One region of the Bacillus sp. WC2507 genome, then DNA from elsewhere that is predicted to be linked to it. Evidence: riboswitches for the same ligand, from Rfam matches in the RefSeq annotation. Region 1 holds a riboswitch; each other region holds the start of a gene.
What was found. Region 1 has a riboswitch for S-adenosylmethionine ahead of ACUN28_RS27700 (methionine ABC transporter ATP-binding protein). Riboswitches for the same ligand answer to the same signal wherever they lie in the genome.

Region 1 (10,691 bases):
TATGAAAAAGGACGCTTTATTCAAGGGGCAACACGTGGTGATGGCGTAACGGGTGAAGATATTACTCAAAACTTGAAAACGATTAAAGCGATTCCGCTTCGTTTAAATGAAGAAGTAACGTTAGAAGCTCGAGGCGAAGCTTATATGCCGAAGCGTTCATTTGTTAAGTTAAATGAAGAAAAAGAGCAAAATGGTGAAGATGTATTTGCGAATCCGCGTAATGCGGCAGCAGGTTCAATACGCCAACTTGATCCGAAAATTGCAGCGAAGCGTAACTTATCTATGTTTGTGTACGGTCTTGCGAATGTAGAAGAAAAAACAATTCCATCACATAGTGAATCGCTTGATTTCTTAGGTGAACTTGGGTTCAAAACAAATCCAAATCGTCGTACATGTGAAACAATCGAAGAAGTTATAGCTTATGTAGAAGAATGGCAAGAAAAACGTCCGCATCTTGATTATGAGATTGATGGAATCGTTATAAAAGTAGATGATGTTGCCCTTCAAGAAAGTTTAGGAACTACAGCAAAGAGTCCAAGATGGGCAATTGCTTATAAATTCCCGGCTGAAGAAGTTGTAACAAGATTAACAGGCATTGAATTAAGTGTTGGTCGCACAGGGGTTGTAACACCGACTGCAGAGCTAGAGGCAGTGCGAGTGGCTGGTACTATCGTTCGTCGTGCTTCTTTACATAACGAAGATTTAATTCGTGAAAAAGACATTCGAATTGGTGACTATGTTGTTGTGAAGAAGGCCGGAGATATTATTCCTGAAGTTGTGAACGTTATTTTTGATAAGCGTACTGGCGAAGAAGAAGAATATCATATGCCAACGCATTGCCCAGCATGTGAGAGTGAACTTGTTCGTTTAGAAGAAGAAGTAGCGCTTCGATGTATAAATCCGACTTGTCCGGCTCAAATTCGTGAAGGGTTAATCCATTTCGTTTCAAGAAATGCAATGAATATTGATGGACTTGGAGAACGTGTCATTACACAACTCTTTGATGCAGATTATATTCGTACATTTGCTGATTTATATTCGTTGACGAAAGAGCAATTATTACAACTAGAACGATTCGGCGAAAAATCAGCAACGAATTTAGTACAAGCGATTGAGAATTCTAAAGAAAACTCATTAGAGCGATTATTATTCGGTCTTGGTATTCGCCATGTCGGAGCAAAAGCAGCACGTACATTTGCAGAGCATTTTGAAACGATGGATGCACTTGTGAAGGCAACGGAAGAAGAACTAAAAGCAATTAATGAGATTGGTGAAAAAATGGCTCAATCCGTCGTGACGTATTTTGGTAATGAAGACGTATTAGAGTTATTACAACAATTTAAAGAGTATGGCGTGAATATGAAATACAAAGGCATAAAAATTGCTGATTTACAAAATGTTGAGTCGTACTTCGCAGGAAAAACTGTCGTTTTAACAGGGAAATTAGAAGTTATGGGACGTAGTGAAGCGAAGAAAAAGATTGAGGCATTAGGTGGAAAAGTAACAGGAAGTGTTAGTAAAAGTACGGATTTAGTTGTTGCGGGTGAAGCGGCAGGTTCGAAATTAGCACAAGCGGAGAAACATAATGTTGAGGTTTGGAATGAAGAGAGGTTCTTACAAGAGCTAAATAAGTAAGAGGTGCAAACTTACCATGAAAAAAATAGCATTAGCGGTATTAAGCCTTGGTCTACTAGTAAGTGGGTGTAGTGCAGGTGCCGATAAAGATGACAAAGTGGTTGAGAAATCGGGGAAAGCAAAAGAACAAGCAATCGTTCCGAAGTACTCTATTTCGGATGAATATTATAAGACGACTATTCCATTTGATGGAGGAAAGGCACGTGGCTTAGTTGTGCAAGGAGTAAGTAATCGTCTTGATATAGATGAATTTGAAACAGGATTAATGCGTATTGCGAAAGAATCATTTAGTACGAAAGATAATGTTTTAAAAGGCGGAAAGGCCCTAAAAACTCAGGATATACAGATGCTTGTTAAAAGAAAACGTACAGATGCAGAACAAAAGGAACTAGAAGATACATTAAAAAAAGATGCGGTTAACTTCCCGAACATAGGGTTAAATCCCGCATTAGGTGCAGGATCCGAATCACTAGAAGTGAAAAATAAAAAAAATCCAATATATATTTCAAATATTTTAGAGCATGATTATTATGTGAACAAAGGCGAAAAAGATGAGCGTAGCGGCATTACAGTTGGATTAGCGATGAATTCGGTTCATTATTACGAGGAAGAGCATGGTTACCCGCGTGAAGCTACAATCTCGAATGAAAAAATGTTAGCTGAAGGGAAAAAAATGGCGCAAGAAATCTTGAAAGTTATGCATCAACGAGATCCTGAAACCAAAACCCTTCCGATAACATTTGCAATTTATCGTCAGGCTCCGAAGTCTTCGCTCGTACCAGGTAACTTTGTTTCTTATGCGAATGTCGAAAAAGGCAGCGAAACGGTTGAGGATTGGAAACAAATTAATGAGAAATATTATTTGTTCCCATCTGAACAAGCGAAAACAGATAATAAACGTGAAGATCTGGCGAGAGTATCGAACTTTAAATCAAAACTAAGCGATTATTTCCAAGGCGACTATACAGCTGTTATCGGTACCGGTATGTATAGAGATGATGAATTAAGAGAAATAAAGCTTGATATTCCTGTCCAGTTTAATGGGAAAGCAGAAATAATTGGCTTTACACAATATGTAGCTGGGCTTGTTATGGAATACTTCCCGAATTATATGAAAGTACAAGTAACGATTAAATCTGTAGAACGCCCAGAAGCGATTATTATACGTGAAGCGAAGCAAGATGAACCATTTGTGAAAATTTTAGATTAAATAGGAGGGCTGTTCCTTTATGGAACGGCTTTTTTTCTTGAAGAATTTTGTTATAATTTAAAATGTTATAAATAATGGGGTAAGGGGTAAAGCACATGGACGAATTGAGTTTTCAAGTCATTATTTTATTAATTGCATTCGGATTTTTAGCAGCTTTTATTGATTCAGTTGTTGGCGGTGGAGGATTAATTTCGCTTCCAGCACTTATGTTTGTTGGTTTACCACCAGCTTCGGCAATTGCAACGAATAAATTAGCTGCAACGATGGGGACGTTTACGAGTGCGATTTATTTTATTCGATCGGGAAAGGTCGATTTTAAAATTGTAGGAAAGTTAATCCCGTTAACTGTTATAGGAGCAGTCGCAGGTGCTTTAGTAGTAAAGTTTATTCCGCCGGATATTTTACGTCCGTTAGTACTTGTAATGTTGGTGTTTATTGCCATTTATATTATTGCGAAAAAGGATTGGGGAAGTGTATCTACCTATAAGAAGATGACGAAAAGAAAAACATTAATATTTTTCTTTGTTATTTTAATGATAGGGTTTTACGATGGATTTTTTGGACCAGGGACAGGATCCTTTTTAATTTTTGCATTTTTATTAATTGGTTTGGATTTTATTCAAGCGGCAGCATCTGGAAAACTTTTGAACTTTGTTAGTAATATCGTATCTTTAATTACTTTTTTATTTTTAGACGTAATTCATTTTGAATACGGTATTATTATGGGATTATCGATGATTTTGGGCGCTTATTTTGGATCGAAGTTTGCAGTTCAAAAAGGTGTTGGATATGTAAGGACTTTATTTTTATTAGTAACTATTTTATTAATCGGAAAAAACATTTTGGAATATACTCATATTTTTTAGAGTTATACGTATGTATAACTCTATTTTTTTATTATATTTTAAAAATTAATTAATTTTTAAAATATAAGTCTAGGAATATTTGAATAAATCTAAATTATCGTGTAGAATAATGTTGTAAAATGTAAACGTTTTTCTAAGGGGAGGCTAAAAAGAATGGTAGTAGCATACAAACATGAGCCATTTACAGATTTTTCAGTAGAGGCTAACAAATTAGCGTTTGAAGAAGGTTTAAAGAAAGTAGAATCTTATCTTGGACAAGACTATCCATTAATTATTGGGGGAGAAAAGATCACTACAGAAGACAAAATTGTTTCTGTAAACCCTGCAAATAAAGAGGAACTTGTTGGTCGCGTTTCAAAAGCAAGCCGTGAGTTAGCTGAAAAAGCAATGCAAGTAGCGGATGAAACATTCCAAACTTGGAGAAAGTCAAAACCAGAAATGCGTGCAGACATTTTATTCCGTGCTGCAGCAATCGTTCGTCGCAGAAAACATGAATTCTCTGCTATTCTTGTAAAAGAAGCAGGTAAACCATGGAATGAGGCAGATGCTGATACAGCAGAAGCAATCGACTTTATGGAATATTATGGTCGTCAAATGTTAAAATTAAAAGACGGAATTCCAGTAGAAAGCCGTCCAATTGAATATAATCGTTTCTCTTACATTCCACTAGGAGTAGGTGTTATCATTTCTCCTTGGAACTTCCCATTCGCAATTATGGCAGGTATGACAACAGCTGCTTTAGTTTCTGGTAACACAGTATTACTAAAACCAGCTAGTACAACTCCTGTAGTAGCAGCGAAATTCATGGAAGTATTAGAAGAAGCTGGCTTACCAGCTGGCGTAGTAAACTTCGTTCCAGGTAATGGTTCTGAAGTTGGTGACTACTTAGTAGATCACCCTCGTACACGTTTCGTGAGCTTCACTGGATCTCGTGATGTAGGTATCCGTATTTATGAGCGTGCAGCGAAAGTAAACCCAGGACAAATTTGGTTAAAACGCGTTATCGCTGAAATGGGTGGTAAAGATACAATCGTTGTTGATAAAGAAGCAGATCTTGAATTAGCAGCTAAATCTATCGTTGCATCAGCATTCGGATTCTCAGGACAAAAATGTTCTGCATGTTCTCGTGCAGTAATCCATGAAGATGTATACGATCACGTATTAAATCGTGCGGTTGAATTAACGAAAGAATTAACAGTAGCTAACCCAGCTGTATTAGGTACAAACATGGGTCCTGTTAATGACCAAGCTGCATTCGATAAAGTAATGAGCTATGTTGCAATTGGTAAAGAAGAAGGTAGAATCTTAACAGGTGGCGAAGGAGACGATTCTAAAGGCTGGTTCATCCAACCAACAATCGTTGCTGACGTTGCAGAAGATGCTCGCTTAATGAAAGAAGAAATCTTTGGACCAGTAGTAGCATTCTGTAAAGCAAAAGACTTTGATCATGCACTTGCAATTGCAAACAATACAGAATACGGTTTAACAGGTGCTGTTGTTACTAACAACCGTGACCATATTGAAAAAGCACGTGAAGAATTCCATGTGGGTAACTTATACTTCAACCGTGGATGTACTGGTGCAATCGTAGGTTACCAACCATTCGGTGGCTTTAACATGTCTGGTACAGACTCTAAAGCTGGTGGCCCTGATTACTTAGCACTTCACATGCAAGCAAAAACTACTTCTGAAACTTTATAAGAAATAGTAGAAGAGATCTTCGCAGTCTGCGAAGATCTCTTTTTTTTGAAAAAATTTCTATATGTGGTTTAAAGCATGAATGGGTCTACAAATTAATTATATATATTGTCTATTTTATATACGCTTTTTCATTTTCCACTAAGCTAAAATAAAATTAATAAACAATAAATTCTCTAAAGAACTAAAAACCAACCATAGATTGTCCAAAAAATTTTAATACCAATAGGCTTTACTCTATTGAGATTGTGAAGTTTCCTGCTTAAACTAACGGGGCAGATTAGTTGAATAAAATCATATTCGGATTAAGATAGATATAAGTAGAAAAACTAATAAATAAGGTTTACTTCAGTAAAATAAGGTATATTATATTTGTTGAATAGATTCTCTTTAAAGACAAGAAAAGTAGGTGAACAAAGTGGGAAAATATCAATTGGATTACAAAAGTCAGGTAGCTGTGGCAAAGTTTCATGAAAAACAGACGCCTGCCAAATTTGATAAAAAGCAGCAAATTGAAAAATTGCGTGCAGAGTATTTGAAAAAGAAGCAAAAATAAACAGATAAATAATATGTTACGTTTTTGATTACGTTTTCCCTGATTTTTTGTATATGGTGTAAACAAACACAAGAAAATAGGTAAGTTATTCATCGTTCAAATATATATAAATTAGTAGTTTTTATTCCATTGCTACACATAACTCTGTTTTTGATTAAACGTTATTTTAAAGATACAACAAAACCAACGAATAATAGAGCTTATATCGAAAAGTAAATGGCCATTGAAAATATAGGATTTATTTTTCAATGGCCATTTATGGTTATATATTTAACGTTTTGGACAATGTATGCTTTAACTTACCCTATAATAGGGGAAGCTAATTCATTTGAACCGAAAGTGATTTCCATATATTACTATTCGGTGATTAGAACTAGCTAAACCCTATTAATATCAGGATAAACATGTAAATAGAAACAAATCAACGAGAAAAGTTGACTTATTAGTCACATTTTTTAGTATTCATTTTAAGGATTTCCTGTATAATACAATTTGAAAGAAAATCTATGGTTTGACAAGAAACACTCTTTTCGGTTTTGCTCACTGAAGGGAGTGTTTTTTTGTAGCCAAAAACTCCTCTGTACTCATTACATTTGCATATACTCCATTTAAACTAGCTAAAATTGTGTTATGAATATAAACGGCTGGTATAGTAGCACTCTTAAAGGAAAGATCTTTTGTAGCACAAGCATCATGTATAACGGTACATGGAAAGCCGAAATCAAAAGCAGCCCTTACAGTAGCATCAATACACATATGAGTCATCATCCCGCATATGACGACGTGCTCAATGTCTAAACGTTGTAATTGTTCTAGAAGATCGGTTTCGCGAAAACTATTTGGATAATGTTTGAGTATAACGGTTTCTTCTCTAAGTGGGCGTACGCTTTCATGAATATGTACACCCTCTGTATTTGGTAGGAAAAAAGTAGCGTCATCTTTTATTGCTACATGTTGGATATGAAAAATAGGTTCGTTTTTCGTTCTAAAGAATTGTAGCAGCTGGCTAGCATATTCGCTTGCTTCTACTGGATTACGCAATTCCATCTTTCCATTCGGAAAATAATCATTTTGAATATCAACGAGTAAAAGAGCTGTTTTCATATATTTATCTTCCTCCGATTTCATATTCAAATAATGGTATTCAATGTATAGAGAGGATTCTCCTTTTAAAAAATATGAAGGAGGAGAATTTTACATAACTTTAAAAATTACTATTTGTATTGTGATTTTTTATTTAAAAATTTTAATAGAGAAATAATTAATATTTTTCTAAAAAATGTATTGACTCTTATTATTCTGAGTTCTATAATGAGAATTAATTAAACGACAATTAAATCGATACATTCTTATCCAGAGAGGTGGAGGGACTGGCCCTACGATACCTCAGCAACGGTTTTTTTAATACCGTGCTAACTCCAGCAAGCCTTATAAAAGGCTTGGAAGATGAGAAGATGTGAACGAGTACATATAAGTGCTCTCCTTCTTATCTTTATGGTTGATAAGAAGGAGAGCACTTTTTATTTTACCTCGAAAGCTCTACTTCAAGTTTTTACAGCATATAGGAGGGGAAAAAATGATTTCTTTTAACAATGTAAGTAAAGTATATGAATCAGGTGGGCAATCTGTTCATGCGGTGGAGGATGTAACGTTATCAGTTGAGAAGGGCGAAATTTTCGGCATTATCGGTTTTAGTGGCGCTGGAAAGAGTACGTTATTACGCCTAGTAAATATGTTAGAGAGACCAACGGCAGGAACGATTTCAATAGATGATAAAGATATTACATCCTTATCGACGAAAGAATTACGGAAGCTAAGACAAAGAATCGGGATGATTTTTCAAAGTTTTAATTTATTTAATTCAAGAACAGTGTTTGGGAATATTGCTTATCCATTAAAATTAGCGAAAGTACCAAAGAATGAGATAAAAGAAAGAGTAAATGAACTGCTGAAGTTTGTAGGATTAGAAGATAAAGCAAACTATTATCCAGAGCAACTATCAGGCGGACAAAAGCAGCGTGTTGGTATTGCAAGAGCACTTGCAACATCGCCAGACATTCTTATATGTGATGAGGCAACATCAGCTTTAGATCCAGAAACAACGACAGAAATTTTGAACTTATTAAAGAAAGTAAATCGAGAATACAATGTAACAATTCTTCTTATTACACATGAAATGCATGTTGTGAAAGAAATTTGTCACCGTGTAGCTGTAATGGAGAAGGGAAAGGTTATTGAAGAAGGAAAACTGTTTGACGTTTTCACACAACCAAAAACAAAGACAACTCAAAACTTTGTACGCTCTATTATTAATGATCATTTACCGGAAAGTGTTCTAGGGAAAATTCAAAATGGTGGACAGATTTATCGCTTAACATTTACTGGTGAAGAGACAGGGCAGCCAGTACTATCATATATCGCGAAAAACTATAACGTCGATGTAAACGTACTGTACGGAAATATTATTGAACTTCAAAATGTGCTATTTGGAAATCTACTTGTGGAACTGCAAGGTGAGCAGAAAGAAATTCAAAAAGCATTACAACATCTAAGACTGCAAGTGCAGCTGAAGGAGGTAGAAGCTCATGCGAGTTGATTGGAGTATATTTTGGCCACGCATAGTAGATGCGACGGGGGATACCCTCTTAATGGTAATTGTAACCCTTATATTTGCTACAATTCTTGGTATACCTCTAGGTTTACTGTTATATGTAACGAGAAAAGGAAACTTTTTAGAAAATAAATGGGTCTTTTCTATTCTTAATATCATTATTAATACAATTCGCCCGGTTCCATTCATCATCTTCTTAGTAGCTTTAAGCCCACTAACAAGAAGCGTTATTGGAACGACGATTGGAACAGCAGCAGCAATTTTCCCAATGACGTTAGTCGCTTCGATTGGTATTGCGAGAATGGTTGAAACAAATCTTGTTTCTGTTCCGAAGGGGGTAATTGAAGCAGCACAAGCAATGGGAGCTTCACCAATTAGAATTGTTTTTGAAATTCTTGTGCCAGAAGCGTTAGCGCCATTGATCTTAGGGGTTACATTTATGACAGTTGGTTTAATTGAATTTTCTGCAGTTGCTGGGCTTGTCGGTGGTGGCGGTCTTGGTGACTTAGCGATGACATATGGTTATCAACGTTTTGATACATCAGTTATGTTCGTAACGGTCGTTTTACTTATTATTCTCGTACAGGTAGCTCAAAACTTAGGAAACTACTTTGCGAAAGTCTTTTTACGCAGATCATAAAAAGGAAGAGGGGAAAAGAAAATGAAGAAAATTTTAGCATTTGCATTATCAGCAATCGTAGGGATTTCAGCATTAAGCGGCTGCTCAAGTGGGGACACGGGGGCAGGAGCAAAAGAGAAAACAGTTCGCATTGGTGTAACTGGAACGGATGGAAACGCTTGGGAAATTGTAAAGGAAAAAGCTGAAAAAGAAGGAATTAAAGTTAAACTGGTTGAGTTCTCTGATTACACAACGCCAAATAAAGCGTTAGCTGATGGAGATATTGAACTAAACTCATTCCAGCACGTTGCTTTCTTAGAGCAATTTAAAAAAGAGCATAAGTTAGATATTACAGCTGTTGGTACAACGCAAATTGCACCAATGGGCTTATACTCTGAAAAATATAAGAAGGCAAATGAAATTCCAGATGGTTCAGAAATTGCGATTCCAAATGATCCAACGAACCAAGCTCGTGCATTAAAACTTCTTGATGCAGCTGGATTATTAAAGCTTAAGAAAGACTTTGGCTTATTTGGAGACCCAAGCGGCATTGCTGAAAATCCGAAGAAGTTAAAAATTACACCGGTTATCGCACAGCAAACACCTCGTGTATTAAAAGATGTAGCAGCTTCAGTTATTAATAACGGTGTTGCTGGTCAAGCTGGATTAGATCCAGCGAAGGATCCAATTTTCTTAGAAGATCCAAAGAATGAAAATGCGAAGCCATATATTAACATTTTTGCAGCTCGTACAAAAGATAAAGATGATCCAACACTGAAAAAAGTAATTGAACTATATCATTCAAAAGAAGTAACAGATGCAATTAAGAAAGAAACAAATGATGGTTCCATTTCAGTAGATCTTTCACTTGATGAGCTTGAAAAAATCGTAAAATAATTAGTGGGTTTAACGATTAACAGTAGGAACCCCTCCGCTGTTAGCTCGTTCAACATATAATCTACTTAACAAACAAAACCCTAATTCTGTACCTTCCAATTCTGTATAACGTAGAATCCAATGTTTGTTAAGTAGAGTAATGGACCAGGAGTTTTCCTGGTCTTTTTTTATTACTAAAAGTAGCTAGCGAGTAGTAAGATAATCCAAATTATAATGGGGTAAGAAAATAAGCTGAAAATAAGTGTAATTACGAATTGCTTGTTATGAATTAAGTATTTTTGGGATAAAAAAAAGAAAATAGAAAAAATAGCAATGAAAACAGCTGATATTACGCCAGGATTATAGGAACGATAAATAAAAAACAAAATAATATGTTGAACAGAGTTGAAGAAGATAGCCCCTTGTATAAAAATAATCCAGTATATAGAAGACAAGAAGTTCAGTTGATATAGAAAGACGATAAGTAAAACAAAGAGAGTTAATACAGAAATTGCAATGAAAAATTGTTGACTAGTTATAAAAGTAATCGAAAATTGATTAGCAAGATATCGTGGCATCTGGAAAGATTCTTCAAGGTTATGAATGAAAAATAAAAAGGG
Region 2 (10,691 bases), 3.6 Mb from region 1:
GTAATCCAGATCAACCAACACCGCAGCATATCGTAAAAGCTTTACAAAATGCTGCTGAAAAGACCGTTCATCATAAATATCCGCCATTTCGCGGACACGAAAGCTTAAAAGAAGCCGTGGCAACATTCTATCAACGTGAATATGATGTAGTAGTAAATCCAAAAACAGAAGTTGCTATTTTGTTTGGCGGAAAGGCTGGATTAGTAGAGTTACCAGTTTGTTTTACAAACCCTGGTGATACTATTCTTGTTCCAGATCCAGGCTATCCAGATTATTTATCAGGAGTTGCTTTAGCAAAAGCACAATTTGAAACAATGCCGCTTATTGCAGAAAATAATTTTTTACCAGATTATACAAAAATTGATAACTCTATTGCCGAGCGTGCGAAATTAATGTTTTTAAACTATCCAAATAATCCTACCGGTGCTACTGCATCAAAAGATTTCTTTGATGAGACCATTCATTTTGCAAATAAACATAATATATTAGTTGTTCACGATTTTGCTTACGGTGCTATTGGGTTTGATGGTCAAAAGCCCGTTAGTTTCTTACAAGCAGACGGTGCCAAAGATACAGGAATTGAAATTTACACTTTATCGAAAACTTTCAATATGGCTGGATGGCGTATTGCTTTTGCCGTAGGGAATGAAAGTGTCATTGAAACAATTAACTTATTACAAGATCATATGTATGTTAGTATTTTTGGTGCAGTTCAAGATGCTGCCCGTGAAGCACTTTTAAGTTCACAATCTTGCGTCGTAGATCTTGTAAATAGTTACGAATCTCGCAGAAATGCTCTTATTTCAGCTTGTCACTCAATTGGTTGGAATGTAGACATTCCAACAGGATCATTCTTTGCATGGCTTCCTGTACCAGAAGGATATACATCTGAGCAATTCTCTGATATTTTACTAGAAAAAGCACACGTTGCAGTTGCTCCTGGTGTTGGATTTGGTGAGCACGGCGAAGGCTATGTCCGCGTTGGTCTCTTGCATACAGAAGATAGATTACGAGAAGCCATTAATCGAATTGATAAATTAAATTTTTTCAAAAAATAATTGACAACATGAAAAATATCTGACAAAATTCAGTTATCTTAAAAATTTAAACATTTCTAAATACTTCTTATCAAGAGCAGGTGGAGGGACGAGCCCGACGAAGCCCGGCAACCGATCTACATAATTGTAGACACGGTGCTAATTCTCGCAGCATTACGCTGACAGATAAGGAGCTGGTTGTAAAAAAACCTCTCCTTAGCTGAGAGGTTTTTTTATTTAACTAGGAGGGTATAACAATGAGCGGAATTATAGCGACGTATTTAATCCATGATGATTCACATAACTTAGAAAAAAAGGCCGAGCAAATTGCACTCGGTTTAACAATTGGCTCTTGGACTCATTTGCCACACTTATTGCAAGAGCAACTAAAACAGCATAAAGGTAACGTCATCCATGTTGAGGAATTAGCTGAACAAGAACATACCAATTCGTATTTACGTAAAAAAGTAAAACGCGGGATTATTAAAATCGAATATCCGTTATTAAACTTCAGTCCAGACTTACCAGCAATTTTAACAACTACATTCGGAAAACTATCACTTGATGGCGAAGTGAAATTAATTGACTTAACTTTTTCAGACGAGTTAAAAAAACATTTTCCTGGTCCAAAGTTCGGCATAGATGGTATTCGAAACCTTTTACAAGTGCATGATCGTCCCCTTTTAATGAGTATTTTTAAAGGAATGATTGGACGAAATATTGGGTATTTAAAAACGCAATTACGCGATCAAGCAATTGGTGGTGTAGATATAGTAAAAGATGATGAAATATTATTTGAGAATACATTAACACCTCTTACGAAACGCATTGTATCTGGAAAAGAAGTTTTACGATCCGTATATGAAACATACGGACATAAAACGTTATATACCGTAAATTTAACAGGACGAACTTTTGATTTAAAAGAAAATGCGAAACGCGCAGTGCAAGCTGGGGCTGATATTCTATTATTTAACGTATTTGCTTACGGACTAGATGTACTACAATCACTTGCAGAAGATGATGAAATCCCAGTCCCTATTATGGCACACCCTGCTGTAAGTGGTGCTTACTCAGCATCAAAGTTATATGGAATTTCATCTCCATTATTACTCGGAAAGCTATTACGTTATGCTGGCGCTGACTTTTCATTATTCCCATCTCCATACGGAAGTGTTGCGTTAGAAAAAGAGGAAGTTCTTGCTATCTCAAAACATTTAACTGAAGACGATGCATTTTTCAAGAAGAGTTTTTCTGTTCCGTCTGCTGGTATTCACCCTGGTTTCGTTCCCTTTATTCTACGAGATTTCGGTAAAGATGTTGTTATTAATGCTGGCGGAGGAATACACGGACATCCAAATGGAGCACAGGGCGGCGGTAAAGCTTTCCGTACTGCAATTGATGCTACTTTGCAAAATAAACCACTCCATGAAGTAAATGACATAAATTTGCATAGTGCACTACAAATATGGGGAAATCCTTCTCATGGGGTGAAATTATGAGTATTCAAGTATTTTGTGATTTCGATGGAACGATTACAAATAATGATAACATTATGTCCATTATGGAAAAATTCGCACCACCAGAAGCCGAAGAAGTAAAGAATAGAATTTTATCACAAGAGCTGTCTATTCAAGAAGGTGTTTCTCAATTATTTCAATTAATACCTACTAATCTGCACGATGATATGATTCAGTTTTTAATAGAAACTGCTGAAATCCGTAGTGGTTTTCATGAATTTATACAATTTGTAAATGAAAAGAATATTTCTTTTTACGTTATATCAGGTGGAATGGATTTCTTCGTCTATCCACTCTTACAAGGACTCATTCCAAAAGAGCGAATTTACTGTAATGAAACAGATTTTTCAAGTGAATACATTACCGTTAAGTGGCCTCATCCTTGTGATCATCATTGTCAAAATCATTGCGGATTATGTAAATCATCACTAATCCGTAAATTAAGTGATACGAATGACTTCCATATTGTGATTGGAGATTCAATTACTGATTTACAAGCTGCGAAACAAGCGGATAAAGTGTTCGCTCGTGATTTCCTTATTAAAAAGTGTGAAGAAAATCATATTTCTTATACACCTTTTGAAACATTTCACGATGTTCAAGCTGCATTAAAACATTTGTTGGAGGTGAAATTATGAAACAACTGTTTCGTCAATGGTATGACTTAAGCGAGATAAAAAAAGAATTAACAACACGAAATTGGTTTCCAGCAACGAGTGGTAATATTTCTATAAAGGTTAGTCATGAACCACTTACTTTTCTCATTACAGCAAGTGGTAAAGATAAAACAAAAACTACTCCAGATGATTTTCTATTAGTAGATTATCTAGGGGTTCCCGTATTAGAGACTGAATTACGTCCTTCAGCAGAAACAATCTTGCATACACATATTTATAACAATACGAATGCCGGGTGCGTACTTCATGTTCATACAACTGATAACAATGTCATCACAAATTTATATGGTGATGTAGTCACCCTTCAAAATCAAGAAATTATTAAAGCTCTCGATATTTGGGAAGAAGATGCAACAATTCACATTCCTATTATTGAAAACCATGCCCATATCCCAACGCTTGGAGAAAACTTCCGAAAGCATATACAAGGTGACTCGGGAGCAGTATTAATCCGTAACCATGGTATTACCGTATGGGGACGAGATAGCTTTGATGCAAAGAAAAGATTAGAGGCTTACGAGTTTTTATTCCAATTTCATATAAAACTATTATCAATTCAAGGAGGCGTTTCTAATGGCGCAAATTCGTATTCATGAAATAAATACTCGCATTGAAAATGAGGTGGAAGTATCTAAATTTCTACAAGAGGAAGGCGTTTTATATGAGAAATGGAACATCTCTAAGCTTCCTACTCATTTAAATGAAAATTATTCGTTAACAGATGAAAACAAGGCTGAAATATTAGCTGTGTTTTCAAAAGAAATCGCTGATGTTTCAGCGCGCCGAGGTTATAAAGCACATGATGTCATTTCACTTTCTGATAGCACACCTAACCTTGATGAATTGTTAATTAATTTCCAAAAAGAACACCATCATACTGATGATGAAGTTCGCTTTATTGTTAGTGGGCATGGCATCTTTGCTATTGAAGGAAAAGATGGGAAGTTCTTTGACGTTGAACTTGAGCCAGGCGATCTCATATCTGTTCCTGAAAATGCAAGACATTATTTTACCTTGCAAGATGATCGCCAAGTTGTAGCTATTCGTATTTTTGTTACAACTGAAGGCTGGGTTCCAATCTATTAAGGTAGTTAGTTGAATAAAAGGACTTGGACCCCCTTTTCCAACCTTTTATTCACTCTACATATATACATCCTCCTATGGAACAGGCTTATTTCAAAAATGAAATAAGCCTGATTTTTTATTTTTCTCAAACGTATGAATCCATCCGTTCAAAAACAATCTTCTCCTTCTAGTTTTCAAGTGTATTTCTTAATACTTTTTGAACATTTATTGAACTTTTTTTGAATTTTTTCTGAAAATTCTGTTTTGTATATGATATACTACAATTAACTAAAAAGGAAAAGAATATCGCAAACAGAGGGGGATAATCATGAGTTTACTTATCGCACTTATACTGGGGGTTACGTGTGGAGCACTTCCTGTTATTCTAGGAGCTATTATGGAAGAGTTAGAAGTTGGTGTTTTAGGTTTTGTCGCATCTTGTGTAAGCGCTTTATTTTTTGGTTTGTTCGGTGCTATTCCTGTTTCAATTCTGTGTGCATTTTATATAGTACGCCATGCTCGTACAAAACAATTTGGTCCTAATCACATCGCGCAAGTTATTCCATTCCCAATTGAACGGTGCCGCCGGGCTTCTAGCTTATAATTATAAAAATTAAATATACCTAAATAAATAAAAGCCCTCAAATGAGGACTTTTATTTATTTTCTTCTAGAAATTGAAACAATTCTTGTAAATGTAGGACATCTTCATTATAGCTAACAGATACGTGACATATACCGTCAATCTCTGCTTGCATATAAAGATCAACTCCATCACGATCATATTTCAATGCCAAATAAAATTCCATTTCTTCTAGCATCTTTTTTGAAGTTCGAATGACGTAATGCCCTTTCTCATCTCGTCCATATTCGAATTTCGGTTCAAAATCATATTTTTGTTTAAAAGCTTCTTTTTGTTTTTCACTAATTTGTATACAAGTTGCTCGTTGTACAGCATCAATCATCTCATCAAATTTTTGAAGATCCATCTCAATTACCCCCTTATGTACTTTTTGTATAACACTTGTGTTCCGCTATTCTCTTCCCCATCTTTCATTAACTCTTCATACAATTCCTTCGCCAAACTTAAACCTGGTACTGGTAATTGCAATTTTTCAGCCTCATCTAAAGCAATCTTCATATCTTTCATAAAATGCTTTACATAAAACCCTGGTTCAAAATCTCCCTTCAACATTCGAGGAGCTAAATTACTCAATGACCAGCTACCTGCTGCCCCCGTTGAAATACTCTCTAATACTTTATCTGGGTCTAGTCCAGCTTTTTTTGCATAAGCAACAGCTTCACATACTCCAATCATATTAGAAGCAATCGCAATTTGATTGCACATTTTTGTATGTTGTCCACTTCCAGCTGGTCCTTGCAACTGAATATTTGTTCCTAGTTTTTCAAATAACGGTAAACATTTTTCATATATTTCTTTCTCGCCACCAACCATAATTGCGAGTCTTGCTTCTTTCGCACCAACGTCTCCTCCAGATACAGGCGCATCTAACGTATATACATTCTTACTTTTACCTGTTTCATTAATACGTTTTGCCAATGTTGGTGTAGATGTCGTGAAGTCAATTGCTATCGTGCCTTCATTTGCATTCTCCAAAATTCCATCTATCCCAAAGTACACTTCTTCTACATCATGTGGATATCCAACCATAGTCATTACAACATCAACTTGCTTCACTAACTCTTTCGGTGTATCACACCAATTCGCACCATCTTGTACTAAAGAATCTGTCTTCGTTTTCGTTCTATTATATACATATACTTTATGACCGTCTTGCATTAAATGACGCACCATACTTTTTCCCATTACACCAATACCGATGAAACCTATTGATACATTTTTACGTTCCATTTTCTCATCCCCTTTGTTCTAATAAATCACTTACCGTCTTTCGGAACTCTTTATTAAATTCATCATCCATACTATTTTTCACATTTGAAAATAAAATAACAAAAGTTCCTTTTTCTTTATTAAAATTATTGAAAGTGTTCCAACCAGATAGTACACCATGATTATGAAAATAATCCGGATATATATAAAAACTAAATGCATATTCTCGTTCTGCTGAAGGTGAAAACATCGCTTGTATACTTTGTTCAGAAAGAAGTTTCCCATTTATAATCGCTTCGTCTAACTTCTTCATATCGCCAACTGTCGTATACATCTCACCGCATCCGTATAACCAATCCATTAACAATTTTTGTGCAGGTTCAAGTACATTCTCTTTCTTTACATATCCTTTAGTAAAATGCTGATCTCCCTGAGCCATATTTCCCATACCAGATTCATGCATTTCTGCTTTAGCAAATATATTTTCTTTTATGTAATCTCCTAAAGGTTTTTTTGATATACTTTCTATAATATAAGCAAGCACCATATAATTATAATCTGTATATCTCCAACCTGATCCTGGTGGAAATTCTAATTTTTGACTTCCAATCCAATTTACTAAATTTTTACGGGAAGCCGCATTCACTTTACCTTTTCCACTTTCTGGTAAACCTGATGTGTGTGTTAACAAATGATATAAGGTGATATTTTTATCTACTGGAAAAGAGGGAATATATTTATTTACATTGTCTTGAATATTTAGCTTCCCTTGTTCCTGTAGCTGTAAAATAGATGTGGCCACGACTGTTTTCGTAATAGAACCGATACGATATTTTGTTTGAGGCGTGTTCTCTATCTTATTTCGAACGTCAGCATATCCATAGCCTTTATTCAATACAACATGCTCTTTATCTGTTACTAAAACTGTTCCATTAAATTGCTTTCCTATTAAATATTGATCTAATTTTTGAGATATACTAGCATAATCAATTTGTTGTTCTTCTTTTTCGTCTATATTCTCTTGTACTTCTGATTCAATAGTAGGATTCACTTTAGTTGTTAATACAGTGCTTTCCTTTATATTGGGATTATAGAGAAAATAGTATACTCCACCACAAAATACAGCAGACAGCGAAGCCATCGTCATTATTTTTTTTATCATGTTGTTCCTCCATAATTCCTTCGTTCAAAATCCCCCCCACACTCTATTATCAAACAATAAAAAAAAATCGCAACAATTTGTTGCGAAAAATCACTTTTTTTCTTTTCTATATACACACACTTGATTTTTCCCATTTTTTTTTGCTTCATATAATGCAATATCCGCTCGTTGCATTAATTCTTCTCTTGTAATCCCTTGTTCATATAACGCGACTCCAAAACTCGCTGTTAATTTCGAAATTCCTGAGAATTGCTTTGTTTCAATGAAAAATCGTAATGATTCCGCAACCTGAAATGCTTCTTTTTCTACTGTATTCGTTACTAATATAATAAATTCTTCTCCTCCCCACCTTGCAAATACATGTTGCTGCTCCACTTTAGATTTCATAAGCTCTGCAAGCTGAATTAATGCTAAGTCACCAAAATCATGACCATATGTGTCATTTACTGTTTTAAAATTATCTATATCAAATAAAATAAGTGCTATTTTTTCATCGTTACGCATTGCATTATCCCATTCTGCCTCTAGTATTTGTTGGAACTTCAAACGATTATAAATCTCTGTTAATGAATCTATCATAGCAAGCCTTTCTTGTTCTCGATAGATTTCATCTAATTCTGTAATCTCTGTACACTTCACAATAAATCTTGATAAATCTTCTGGCAGTGGTGTCGCACGCAATAAAAAAGTTGACACTTCCCCTTCATAATTGGACATCTTAATTCTTCTATCATAGGATAATGTATCATCTAACCATGTTATATCATGAGTTGTTGAATAGTATCCAGTTTCTCTAATCAAATGTTCAGCAAATACTAAATGTTGCTCACGATAGGTAAACAAATTTTCATATCCGAAAAACTCTAAAAAATTTGTATTACAATCAACAATCTCATCGTCTTCTACTATAAATAATAGGTCATTTTGAAAATCAAACATCGTTTGAAGTAGTTCTTGTTGCAAACCTACTTGCCTCACTAAAGAAAGTTGATACAAACTCTTATTCACTTCCTCTAACACCATTTGTGGAGTCACAGGGGCTATCACAATATTACGTATTCCTAACGTAAGTACCTCTGCAAACTCGCTTGTTATCTGTTGATCCCAAATTACAATAAATGTACTTTGTGGATTATACATATTCTTTATATATTTTATTTGAGAAACATCTGTTACATACATAATTACAATATGTGGTTTAGTCCTCTGAAACAATACTTCTCCTTCTTCAAAACTATTTGCTATAAACATACATTTTGGATGGATATTTTCTATCGTTTGCTGATGTGTGCATCCATTTTCTATATAAAGGACATTTAACTGAAGATCTTGTAATACATCTTGGAAAACCGTATTCTCTAATAAAAAATGTAGTATGTTCATCACTAGTCTTCACTCACTTCATATATCTTGTTCTACTGAATTCCTCACAAACATTTTATAAAAAACTGTTCTCTAAAAACTTTAATGAGTGAGGGATACATATTAACAAGCTAATTGAGAATGTTATCTTCGCTTTTTCACTCTATAAATTCCTTTTTTAGTGTATGATTATAGGAATTGTATCGTTTGTACGAATGCCCTAGATTCCTCTTTAAAACTTGACAATTAAAATAAAGATATTATATTCTTAAATTCGACAACTTACAAAATGTAAGTAGAATATATTACATTTATTTTTTCATAATTTGATATGTAATTTGGAGGATAAATAATGACAAACGACAACTTTTTTAATGTGCTATATGAACGCACATCTACACGTGCATTCAACCCAGAGAAAGAAATTTCATCTACAGAGTTACACGAGATTTTAAAGGGCGCTGCTCAAGCACCTTCTGCTTGGAACTTACAGCACTGGAAATTCCTTGTATTCCAAGGTGAAGATGTACAAAAACGATTACATCCAATTGCTTATAACCAGCAACAAATTCTTGATGCTTCTGCTGTAGTCGCTATTTTAGGTGATTTAGAAGCTTATAAAAACGTTGAACCAGTTTATGGTCCAATTGTAGAACAAGGATTTATGAAAGAAGAAGCGAAAGAGCGCTTAGCTAAAAATATTGAGTCTGCATATGCTCGTGAGCAATTCCCAAGAGATGCAGCCTTTTCAAATGCATCATTAGCAGCAATGCAACTTATGCTTGCAGCTAAAGCAACTGGCTGGGATACTTGTGCGATTGGTGGTTTCAACCCACAAGCACTTACAGAAGAATTCAATGTTTCATCTCGCTACGTACCAATTATGCTTATTACAATTGGTGAATCAACTTTAAAAGGCCATCCTGCACCACGAATGAGCGTAGAACAAGTGAGTGAATGGGCAAAATAATAAAGTGAAACTTTAATCAGTAGGGATTCTTCATCCCCCACTGATTATTAGCTCACACCGATCGGGTTTTTACGGAATAAAAAGAAACGAAGGTAATTTCATTACCTTCGTTTCTTTTTATTCTGTCACACATCCGTAATATTACAATGTATTATTCGACATCTATATATAAAGAAACAGTAAATTCCATGCTATTTCCACACATAGAAATGGCGTTTCATGTCGAATTTTGTTAAAGTATAGAAATATAACCGTGTGTTTTTGTTACAATTATGATACAATGATAACAAATAGATAACAAGAGAGGGATTTTCATTGAGTTCATACGGAAGCTTTATTGCACTTTTATGTTACATAGTAACTGTACTGCTTCTATATTTTATTGGCGATGCTGCAAACATTTCAGTATTACAATTTCCAAAAGAAGAAGCATTCCAATTAGAATCAGAAAAACATACTGCACGATCCATCGTACCACTACTCTTAGCTCTTCCTGTATATATCATCGTTTTATATAAAAGCAAAAAGGTGTAAAGGCTACCTAGTTCATTCATTTCGGTGGTCTTTACATTTTTTTGTGATATTTCCCCTATTTTAAACATCATTCCGTACTAAACACCCAGCTAGTCTTTTAAAATGAGAAAATCCCCTAGAAAAAATTCCACTCTCTGTCCAGTCACTCACTACCGAACTTACATAGATTATAAGTGTGAAGGGGGTGATGAGGATTATGTTTGGATCATTTGGATGCTGTGATAACTTTAGAGACTGTCATCATCGTGAAAGAGAGTGTGACCATCGCGAACATCGCGAGAAAGAGAGAGAAGAAGTTAGACCACAACGAACTGCTGTATGTAACGTACTTGCTAACATTTCAGTTGGAACAGAGCTTTCTCTTTTAAGCATTAGAGGTAACGGCACATTCAATAATGTAATTTTTGAAGGTTTCGCTAACGGTGTTGCTCTTTTCTCTGCTTTAGCTCGTAATAACGATAACAAAGATAACAATAAAGACGATAAGAACAATCAAAATCGAAATACTTTTAC
Region 3 (10,691 bases), 5.2 Mb from region 1:
ACAATTTTAAATAACGGCGCTGTTCCAGCTGAAGGAATGGTTCCTGCGAAATTCGCAAAGAGTCCAGAAGGCAATGACTTCCGTAAAGAAAATGGAAATCTAGTCAAAGATGATGTGAAAACAGCGAAAGAAAACTGGAAAAAAGCGAAGCAAGAACTTGGTACTGACAAAGTAACAATCGAACTATTAACTAGTGATAATGCTTTAGCTAAAAAGACTGGTGAATATTTAAAAGGTGAACTAGAAAAGAACTTAGATGGCTTAACAGTGAATTTAAAACCACAACCACGTAAACAACAGTTAAAACTACTATTAAGTGGTGATTATGAAATCGGAATCGATGGCTGGGGCCCTGACTTCGCTGATCCAATTACATTCTTAGATTTATTTACAACAGATAGTGCTTACAACTTCGATAAATACTCTAATAAAGAGTATGATGAGCTAATTCATAAAGTAAAAACAGATTTAGCCGGTGATGAAAAAGCACGCTGGGAAGCAATGAAGCAAGCTGAAAAAATCCTATTACAAGACGGTGCTGTCGCTCCTTTATACCAACAAGGTCGTTCTTACTTACAACGCGGATTTATTAAAGGACTTGTAACAACTGACTTCGGCGGTGAGTTTAACTACAAGTGGACAGAAGTTGCAAAATAATAAAGTAAAAAAGGTATCCCAAGAAGGATACCTTTTTATTTTATGCTTCTTTAACTACAGAGCTTCTTCTTCCCTTTACCATTCCTTTTATCGCTAAAGTCATCACTGCTACTGATTGTGTAACCAATACAATAACTAATAATGAAATAATATTTCTCTCTAAACTAACTCCTCCGAATATTATTGTATAATAGCCATTTGCTGCATATGTTGCGGGAAATAATTCGTCGATTGTTTGATATGTTTTAGAAAGCATCTCATGTGGTACGATTACACCCGAACTTACAAGTTGTAACGATAGTGAAATTATATTAAAGATCATACCTGCATTTCCGAAAACAGTTATGAACATTTGTGTTAATGAAAGAAAAGCGAAGAAGACTATTGTCAATAATCCTCTTCCCCTTCTTTTTGCATTGAACTAAAACTCATCATAAATATAAATAAAAACATCAAATATATTTTCCACGTCAAAGAAGGTATATGCCCTGACCAAAGATAGCTAATCAAATAGTTAATCCCCATAATACAAGAAGATACTACTAAACTAATGCTTATTAGTTTTACATATTTGAACATACCTTTTCTCCTTACTTTTCTATCTCTTCAAATTGCAGATTTACCGGCTCTTCTAGGAGTGTTTCATAAAAGTTTTCAGCCAAATCTGTTGAAGGAATTTTTCCATCCACTTCATCAAATCGAATACTATCTAGCCACACACAACCTTCTCCTGATAATAAAACACCAAATGCAATACCAAGTGCTTCTTCCTTTATATCTAATACAACCGAGTACGATTGCCAGTTATTCGTATTTTTAATTGGACGATTTTGCATGTTATCCATAGCGAGCGGTTCTGTATCTTTTCCGTCTACTCGCATCCACAATCCTGCCCAATCTCTTACGTTTTCACTCTTAACAAATGCTGTAAAACGTAATCTCTTTCCTACATATTTATCCGCTCGGAACATTTGCATTAATGTTGAAAATCCTCCGTGCGTAACATTCTCTTTTGCTTTTATGTATGCAGATACTTTCCCTTGATGGACAACTTCATAATCTAAACCCATCTCATATTCAGCAGGATGACTTCCACTTAAGATCCATCCTTTCGGTATACCTTTTTGCATTGAAACACCCTCTCTTTCTATATAAAATGATTGGAAATACTTTCGATATTTCTTTGGTGGCAATTGGAACATTCTTTTAAAAGCTCTCGTAAATGCCTCTTGTGAGGAAAAACCGTATTGCACTGCAATATCAATAACTGCTCTCTCAGTTGACACTAAAACCTGCGCAGCATGAGTTAACCTTCTCTTTCGAATATAATCCGTGACACTCATCCCAATATAACTTTGAAAAATACGATGAAAATGGTACATCGATACTGCAATGTGAGATGCCACTTTTTCTGTTGTAAGCTCCTCATGTAAATGCTCCTCTATATATTCAATTGCTTTTTTCATCATCTCTTTATATTCTTCATGCATTTTAGTACCCCCTCACAACTTCAATTTACCATATACATACAAATTATTTTTGATTTAAATTGCGGATTAGCCCTTGTGGCTACAGAATAATAATTTATTTTTAGCACATACATAATTACATGATTTTGGGAAAAACTTGTATAGAACGAATTTACATAAGGAGGAATTTATAATGAGAATTTTACTATCAGTTTTATTAGCTCTTATGCTAGTACCTGCATTAACAGGATGTAAAGCCCCTGCAAAAGAAGACACAACTTCTAATAAAAAGACTACAGAAGAGGCGAAGAATGAAGCTCCTGCTGATTTAAAACTAAACTTCAATGAATTCGATTTAAAGGCAGACTACCAAGATACAAAGAAAGACTACGAAGCAGACTATAAAAACGTAGCAGCTGATAAAAAAATGGAAGCAAAAATTGAAGATCATAAAGCAGATGTAAAATTAACAGGAGACGAGGCTATTACAAAATTAAGCCCACTTCTAAAAGAATTAAAATTTGATAAAGATACTCCTGACCAAGAAGTAATCGATCAAGTAGTGAACGTGTTCAAACTTGATAAAGACTACCAAAAATTCGATTTAGAAGTTGTCTTCTCTGATGGAACGAAAAAAGAATATAAAAGAGAAATAAAATAAAGAAGTAGGCGGTTGCCTACTTCTTTATTTTTGCATATCTTAAATCTGGCTTAGATCCAACATAATATTGAAGTCCAGATACTGATTCTTTTTGTAAATAGGAATCAGAAGGGAATATAACCGGAATTAATGGTGAATCTGTAAACATAATATCTTCTGCTTTATGCAGTAAGTCAAAGCGCTTATCTTCATCTTGTTCAACTTCTGCTTCTTTTACTAAAGCATCAAATTCTTTATTATGCCATTTTGCATAGTTATTCGGACCATCACCTGCATATAGATCTAGTTTAGTAATTGGATCTAATAGAGAGCCGCCCCATCCCATATAAGCTAATTGGAAATCACTTTGCTTATATGTGTCGATGTAACTCTTCCACTCTTTATTTTCTAATTTAATATCTACGCCTAGATTTTTCTTAAACATTTCTTGCATTGCTTCTGCTACTTTTTTATGTTGTGTATCTGTAGTGAATTTTAATGTTACTTCAGGTAATGTAGACCAGCCTTGTTCTTTCATACCTTCTTCTAGTAATTTTTTCGCTTCTGCTGGATCAAATTTAACGTAACCACCTTTTTCTTTACGGAAATCACGGCCACTTTGTGTTTTTGCTCCTTCTGGAACGAATGCATTTGCTTCTTGTGCATTGTTTTTATACAGTTTTTCCACGATAAACTTGCGATCAACTGCTAATGAGAATGCTTTACGTACTTTCGCATTTGTGAATGGCTCTTTTTCTACGTTAAACGAATAAATATAAGATGAAAATCCTGCAACACGCTTATATTCTTTATTTCCTTTTTCTTTCTCAATCATCTCTTGTGGTAAACCACTTAGTAAATCTAATTCTTTTGATTTGTACAATTGGTACGCTGTTTTAGAGTCTGGAATAATACGAAACTCAATTTCTTTTAATGTTACCTTTTTATCATAGTATTCTTTATTTTTTTGTACTGTAATTGCTTGGTTATGCTTCCATTCTTTTAACGTGAATGGTCCGTTCGTAATTAACTCTTTTGGATCTGTTTTTAATTTATTATTATCATCAATTGATTTTTTAGATAATGGAATAAATAATGAACTTGCTAATTTTTGTTTAATAGAAGACACTGGGTGCTCTAGTGTTACCTTTAATGTTTGAGGATCAACAACTTGAATACCCACTTGGCCTTCTTCACCTTTTCCAGTATTATATGCCTCTGCACCTTTAATAAAATACATTTCTGTCGCATTCATAGAACCTGTTTTTGGATTTAATAATCGCTTCCATGCAAATTCAAAGTCATTTGCTGTAATAGCAGAACCATCTGACCATTTAATATCTTTCTTTAAATGAATTGTATATTCAGTTCCATCAGTATTTACTTCTTCTTTCTCTGCTAATTCATTTTGATATTTCCCATCACTATCTTGCGTATATAAACTTGAGAATAAATGTCCAATTACATAACCTGACGTGCTATCTGTTGCAATAGCGGAATCAAGTGTATATGGATCGCTACCAATATTCGTTACTAATCGATCTCCTCCTCCCTTACCAGCACTTGCCTTTTGCGTCTCTTTCTTACCGCAAGCGACAGAAGTAATTGCTAAAACGGTCATAATGACAAACAGTAAAAACTTCTTCATCTTACATTCCCCTTTACCCTGAAATTTTTGGTGTTGATGCTAATAATGTTTTTGTATAAGAATGTTGTGGATTACGGAATACTTCATCCGTATCTCCAAATTCAACAAGTTCTCCTTTATATAAGACAGCCACTTTTTCACATAAATAGTGAACCATCGGTAAATCATGCGCGATAAATAAATATGTATAGCCTTGTTCCTTTTGAATCTTTTGCAGCAAGTGCACAATTTGGATTTGAAGTGAAACATCTAATGCTGAAATTGGTTCATCCAGAATCAATACTTCTGGCTCACATAATAAAGCTCTTGCAATAGCAATACGTTGACGTTGCCCTCCGCTAAATTCATGCGGGTAACGATCAATATATCGTCTATCTAACCCAACACGCTCTAGCGCATCACCCGCGACTTTATCTTTCAATCCTTTATCGCCTAAACCAAATGAAATATAGCCTTCTGTTACGCTATCGCGTACTTTCCAGCGCGGATTTAATGCCGCTGTGGAATCTTGAAAAATGAACTGCACTTTCTGTAAGAAATCACGCTTATGAGCTGCCTTCAACTTGTGAACAACTTGACCGTTATAATCAATTTCACCAGACGTTGGTTTCTCGATCCCAGCTATAAGCTTACCGAGTGTTGTTTTTCCAGAACCGCTTTCTCCAATAATGCCAAGCGTTGTTCCTTTCGGGATAGAAAGAGATATATCTTTTAAAGCTGTGATTTCTTTGTTTTTACTTCCATACGTTTTCTTTACTTGCTTTACCGTAATTAAATCTGTCGTCATGAAGCATTCACCTTCTCTTTTGATTTCGCTTGGTTATGCTCTAGAACATGCTGCCAACAATGAGAACTATGCTCCTCAGAATATGTTGTTCTCTCTGGGAAGCGATGAATGCATTCTTTTATTGCTACTGGGCAACGATTAACAAAGGGACAACCAAAGCTATTTAATGTTTCAATGGAAGGTGTCGTTCCTTCTATTGCACGTAATACTTTTTCTGAATCATCCATATTCGGAATTGCTTGTAATAAGCTTTTCGTATATGGATGTTTAGGAGAACCTATTACTTCCTGTATCGTCCCTTTTTCAACAACACGTCCACCGTACATAACTACCACCCGGTCAGCTACTTCACGTACAAGCGCCAAGTCGTGTGTGATTAATAAAATGCTCGTATTTTGTTTTTCTTTCCGCTCTTTTAATAATCCCATAATTTGTTTTTGAATCGTTACATCTAACGCTGTTGTTGGCTCGTCTGCAATAACAAGCTTTGGATGACAAGCAAACGCAATTGCTAAACAAATACGTTGCCTCATACCGCCACTTAATTGATGTGGGTACTGTTCAAAACGTTTCTCTGCTTCATGTATTCCTAAATCATTTAATAGGTTAATTGCAATTTTTTTTGCCTCTTTTTTCGATTTCTTTTCGTGTTGCAAAATCACTTCTGTAATTTGCCTTCCCACCTTCATCGTCGGATTTAAAGATGAAAGCGGATCTTGAAAGATAAAGGAAATATCTTTCCCGCGAATTTGATTCCATTCTGATTCTTGTAAATTCGTTAATTCCTTTGATTGGAAAGATACATTTCCACCATCGATACGAATGGATTCTTGATTTAAGCCGATAATAGATTGCGCTGTAACGCTTTTTCCTGAACCACTCTCCCCTACCAATGCCACTATTTCACCTTTGTTAATAGAAAAGGAAACATGTTTCACAATCGCTTGCTTACTATTCTCTTTTTCAACGGCTAACGTTACGTTTTCTAAAGATAAGAGCTGTCCCATGTTTTTTCTCCTTTCGATTCCGTTTTACGATTTTCGGATCAATTGCATCTTGCAAACCATCACCAATAGCATTAAATGCGAACATGATGAGTGCAATCATGATTGCCGGGAAGAATAGCTGCCACCACTCTCCGCTTAGTAATGTCCCAAGTGCATCGTTCGTCATCGTTCCCCAACTCGCTGCTGGCGATTGCACTCCAAGGCCAATAAAGCTTAAAAATGATTCTGAGAAAATAGCTGCTGGAATTGTAAATGACAAATTCACGATAATAATGCCTGTTAAGTTTGGAATTAAATGTCCATATATAATTTTCATATGCGATGTACCTAATCGCTCTGCTGCAATAACAAACTCTCTTTGTTTTAAAGACAAGACTTGAGCTCGAATGAGACGAGCCATTCCAATCCACCCTGTTAATGCAAGGGCGATAATGATGGTAAAAAGACCTGGTTTCATAACGATTAATAGTAAAATAACAATTAATAAATATGGGATACCATATAATACTTCAATCCCTCTTATAATCCACTCATCAATTAACGTTCCAAGGCGATTGCGCCCTCTCACATATCCACTAAATCCACCGATCAGTACACCTAGCCCTATATCAAGAGCTGCTGCTACCAATCCAACTGTTAGCGAAATTTTCCCGCCAGCCCATGTACGTGCCCATATGTCTCTACCTAAATCATCTGTTCCGAACCAATGTTCACTACTAGGCGGTAAGTTTGTTGCCTCTTTTACTTGCTCACTCGCAGTAAATGGCGTTAAACTTTCACCAATAAGAGAGAATACAATAATTAGTAATAACGTCACTGACCCTAAAACTGCGATTGGATTCGATACAAACTTACGAAGTACTTCCTTTTTTCGGCTAATCGTTTGCTGCTCTTTATTTATCGTTAATTCTTTTTTCTCTTCATTCGTTAATAACTGTTTATTAATTTCATAAGCTCCCATTTAAATATCCCCCCTCCTTACGTAATAGAACGAATGCGCGGATCAACAATACGATGAATGATATCTGTAATAAAAATACATACAATCAATAGCGCACTATAGAAAATGGTTGTTCCCATAATTACCGGATAATCTCGATTAAAAATACTATCTACGAAATATTTTCCTAAACCAGGAATGGAAAATATTTTTTCAATAACGAAAGTCCCTGTTAAAAGCCCAGCCATTAACGGTCCAACAAATGTAAGTACTGGAACAATTGCATTCCGAAGAGCGTGTCTTATAATAATCTTCTTAATTGGTATACCTTTCGCTCTTGCTAGCTTAATATAATCACTCTGCAAAACTTCGATCATATTAGAACGAACAAACCTTGTAATAACCGCGATTGGCCCTAACGCTAATGCAAAGGATGGCAACACCGTATGCTCGAATGTGCCCCAAGACGCTACTGGTAAGAGCTCAAATTGAATAGCGAATACTTGTATAAATAGTGGTGCTAAAATAAAACTTGGAATAGATATGCCGAGAATCGCAAGTAAACTCACACCATAATCAATTACTCTCCCGTGATAGAGAGCAGCAAATGTACCTGCTGCAATTCCGACTAATAATGAAATAACAAGTGCTTGTAAACCAATAATCGCTGATGGACCAAATCCTGTCGTTATAATTTCTGATACGCCTTGCCCCGTCGATTGAACGGATTCACCAAAATCAAAATGAACTACGCCGTCTAGATACGCAACATATTGATTCCATAACGGTTCATCAAGATGATACTTTGCTCTCATATTTTGTATCACTTCTTCAGGAAAGATTTTCGCATCCGATGAAAATGGATCGCCTGGAATAATATGCATAATTAGAAATGTCACTGTCGTAATAACCCATAGTGTGAATACCATAACCGATAATTTTTTAATTACATACACTTCAATAACCCCCTAAACACATAAATTTACTTAGTTTTATTAACGTATTTTCCCCATTACTCCCTTTTCTCTTTTTAGAATACAAAAAGCCTTGATCTTAAAAAAATAAGATCAAGGCTTAATAAACAAAGGCCCATCACTTATCTTTCAAGACTTGCTTGCTGGAATTAGCACGGTGTTCCTGTTATAGAACCCGCTGCTGAGGTGTCATAGGGCCAGTCCCTCTACCTCTCTGGATAAGTAAATTGCTATATTATTATTTGGTTCAAATTGTATATTTCGAATTATAATTCTGAAAAAATGAAAAGTCAATCAAATTAGATATATTTAGAAAAATCAGTTTTCTGCGATGCTAGTTATTGAAATTACAATCTTTCGCTTATAATAAAAAGAAATTGTATTAAAGGAGTTATAAAATGGATTCCTTACTTCTTGCTACTATAGGATTACCATTAACCATCGTTATACTTGTCATCATCGGCTTCTATAAACTCTTTATTCAAAAGAAACGTATCACTTCTTTTTATAACTCCATTCGATAATATTACCGGACAAACAATTTCTGAATTTCACGAAGAACAGAAGGTATTAGTATCCGAGGATGAAGACGGAGATGGTAAGAAGAAAAAATAACCTTGCATGCGCAAGGTTATTTTTTCGTTTCTGCTTGAAAACGTTTATAGTATGTCGATGCTGTTGCAAAATTAATTTCTATATCACGAATCAACGATGAATCTTCTTCTTTAGCTAACTTCTGTAATTTTTTCATCGCTTGTTCTGATTCATTCAAGAAACCAACATATACCTCATGTTCTTTCTCTTTCGACTTTGGAACACGAATTTCTTTACGTATATGATCAATATCTTCTAACATGCTCGTCGTTACCTTTTGCACGTCTTCTTTATATGTAGCATTCGTTATTTCCTTACCGCCCTTTTCTTTTGCCACTTCAAATAACTGCAGTGCTTTATTAATTTCTTTATTTATTTTTATATCGTATTTTTCATGTACTGCAAGGTATTCTTTTATCTCTTCTTTTTGTTCAGTAGATTGCTCTACCTTTTCTTTCGGTTCTTTCGTATCTTTATTTCCATTACACCCTGCTAGAAGGAGCATACTTCCCATTACAGCAATACCCAAAACCTTCTTCATCTCTTCTTCTCCTTTTATCTACAGCTATTACTCATTATAGTTTATTTTATCTCCACTTGTTATTATACCGAGAACACCCTACTTTTTACACTTAAGACGATATCTTAATATACACACCAACATTTTTGTCACAGTATCGTCACTTTATCAATTTAGCCAAGAAGACTCCTTCCTCAAGGATCGTGAAGGACGTAGCCCAGCGAGTAGGTGGGAGATGAATTGGCTTCGAACAAGAGATGACAGGAAGTCATCTTAATCGTTCGACATATGTAAAGTATTACCAGGAAATTTGTAATAATCACTTCACTATCAATCGAATGTATGTTTGGTATATAATAGACATATATCGAAATGGAGGTGAAACGAAGGATGATTAATAAAGCGTATAAATTTCGTATCTATCCAAATAAAGCACAAGCGATCCTGATTAATAAAACGATTGGTTGTTCTCGTTTTGTATTCAATCACTTCCTATCTCTATGGGATAATGCATACAAAGAAACAGGAAAGGGTTTGACATATGGTACATGCTCTGCCAAACTTCCTGCCATGAAGAAAGAGTTTGTTTGGCTAAAAGAAGTGGATAGTATTGCTATTCAATCGTCTGTTCGCAACCTTGCGGATGCTTACACACGCTTTTTTAAAAAACAAAACAGTGCCCCGCGTTTCAAATCTAAAAAGAACAACGTACAATCTTATACCACAAAACAAACAAATGAAAACATTGTTGTTGTGGGAAACAAAATGAAATTGCCGAAACTAGGTCTTGTTCGATTTGCCAAAAGTCGTGAAGTAAAGGGACGTATTTTAAATGCTACGGTTAGACGGAACCCTTCTGGTAAATACTTTGTGTCCTTGTTAGTTGAAACAGAAGTGCAAGAACTTCCGAAAACACATTCTTATATTGGAATGGATGTAGGGTTAAAAGATTTCGCCATTTTGTCAGATGGAACAACCTATAAAAACCCTAAATTTTTTCGCTCATTGGAAGAGAAGTTGGCAAAAGCACAGCGTGTTCTTTCTAGAAGAATGAAAGGATCTTCTCGCTGGAATAAACAACGAGTAAGGGTAGCTAGAATTCATGAATACATAGCTAATGCTAGAAAAGATTACTTGGACAAAATCTCAACTGAAATCATCAAAAACCACGATGTTATCGGTATAGAAGATTTACAAGTATCGAATATGTTAAAAAATCATAAGTTAGCAAAAGCGATTAGTGAAGTATCTTGGTCACAATTTAGAACGTTGCTAGAATACAAGGCAAAATGGTATGGAAAACAAGTCATTCCGGTATCCAAAACATTTGCTTCAAGCCAATTATGTTCTTGTTGTGGGTATCAAAATAAAGACGTTAAGAATCTAAATCTTCGTGAATGGGATTGTCCTGAGTGCAATAGTCATCACGACAGAGATATTAACGCAAGTATCAAT

Region 2: another riboswitch for S-adenosylmethionine. It lies ahead of mtnW (2,3-diketo-5-methylthiopentyl-1-phosphate enolase); the one in region 1 lies ahead of ACUN28_RS27700 (methionine ABC transporter ATP-binding protein).
Region 3: another riboswitch for S-adenosylmethionine. It lies ahead of ACUN28_RS00570 (ABC transporter permease); the one in region 1 lies ahead of ACUN28_RS27700 (methionine ABC transporter ATP-binding protein).

Annotation. Positions count from the first base shown of each region.
Region 1 is NZ_JBQXPN010000001.1:5,280,605-5,291,295, reverse strand. It holds gene ligA (NAD-dependent DNA ligase LigA) at 1-1,635, shown strand, start outside; gene ACUN28_RS27725 (CamS family sex pheromone protein) at 1,652-2,845, shown strand; gene ACUN28_RS27720 (TSUP family transporter) at 2,941-3,711, shown strand; gene pruA (L-glutamate gamma-semialdehyde dehydrogenase) at 3,865-5,412, shown strand; gene ACUN28_RS27710 (hypothetical protein) at 5,828-5,965, shown strand; gene ACUN28_RS27705 (cysteine hydrolase family protein) at 6,506-7,069, opposite strand; SAM riboswitch class I at 7,312-7,418, shown strand; gene ACUN28_RS27700 (methionine ABC transporter ATP-binding protein) at 7,542-8,561, shown strand; gene ACUN28_RS27695 (methionine ABC transporter permease) at 8,551-9,216, shown strand; gene ACUN28_RS27690 (MetQ/NlpA family ABC transporter substrate-binding protein) at 9,238-10,092, shown strand; gene ACUN28_RS27685 (HXXEE domain-containing protein) at 10,266-10,691, opposite strand, start outside.
Region 2 is NZ_JBQXPN010000001.1:1,650,353-1,661,043, reverse strand. It holds gene ACUN28_RS08980 (pyridoxal phosphate-dependent aminotransferase) at 1-1,058, shown strand, start outside; SAM riboswitch class I at 1,123-1,230, shown strand; gene mtnW (2,3-diketo-5-methylthiopentyl-1-phosphate enolase) at 1,295-2,539, shown strand; gene mtnX (2-hydroxy-3-keto-5-methylthiopentenyl-1-phosphate phosphatase) at 2,536-3,195, shown strand; gene ACUN28_RS08965 (methylthioribulose 1-phosphate dehydratase) at 3,192-3,830, shown strand; gene ACUN28_RS08960 (1,2-dihydroxy-3-keto-5-methylthiopentene dioxygenase) at 3,808-4,320, shown strand; gene ACUN28_RS08955 (hypothetical protein) at 4,628-4,903, shown strand; gene ACUN28_RS08950 (DUF3909 family protein) at 4,955-5,287, opposite strand; gene ACUN28_RS08945 (NAD(P)-dependent oxidoreductase) at 5,293-6,171, opposite strand; gene ACUN28_RS08940 (serine hydrolase domain-containing protein) at 6,176-7,312, opposite strand; gene ACUN28_RS08935 (GGDEF domain-containing protein) at 7,403-8,695, opposite strand; gene ACUN28_RS08930 (nitroreductase family protein) at 9,027-9,644, shown strand; gene ACUN28_RS08925 (hypothetical protein) at 9,960-10,178, shown strand; gene ACUN28_RS08920 (DUF3915 family protein) at 10,375-10,691, shown strand, end outside.
Region 3 is NZ_JBQXPN010000001.1:91,361-102,051, forward strand. It holds gene ACUN28_RS00525 (peptide ABC transporter substrate-binding protein) at 1-657, shown strand, start outside; gene ACUN28_RS00530 (hypothetical protein) at 698-1,048, opposite strand; gene ACUN28_RS00535 (hypothetical protein) at 1,045-1,236, opposite strand; gene ACUN28_RS00540 (helix-turn-helix transcriptional regulator) at 1,248-2,147, opposite strand; gene ACUN28_RS00545 (YusW family protein) at 2,320-2,787, shown strand; gene ACUN28_RS00550 (peptide ABC transporter substrate-binding protein) at 2,804-4,414, opposite strand; gene ACUN28_RS00555 (ABC transporter ATP-binding protein) at 4,428-5,201, opposite strand; gene ACUN28_RS00560 (ABC transporter ATP-binding protein) at 5,198-6,208, opposite strand; gene ACUN28_RS00565 (ABC transporter permease) at 6,165-7,169, opposite strand; gene ACUN28_RS00570 (ABC transporter permease) at 7,187-8,104, opposite strand; SAM riboswitch class I at 8,242-8,347, opposite strand; partial or broken gene ACUN28_RS00575 (DUF3951 domain-containing protein) at 8,521-8,737, shown strand; gene ACUN28_RS00580 (lipoprotein) at 8,754-9,257, opposite strand; gene tnpB (IS200/IS605 family element RNA-guided endonuclease TnpB) at 9,627-10,691, shown strand, end outside.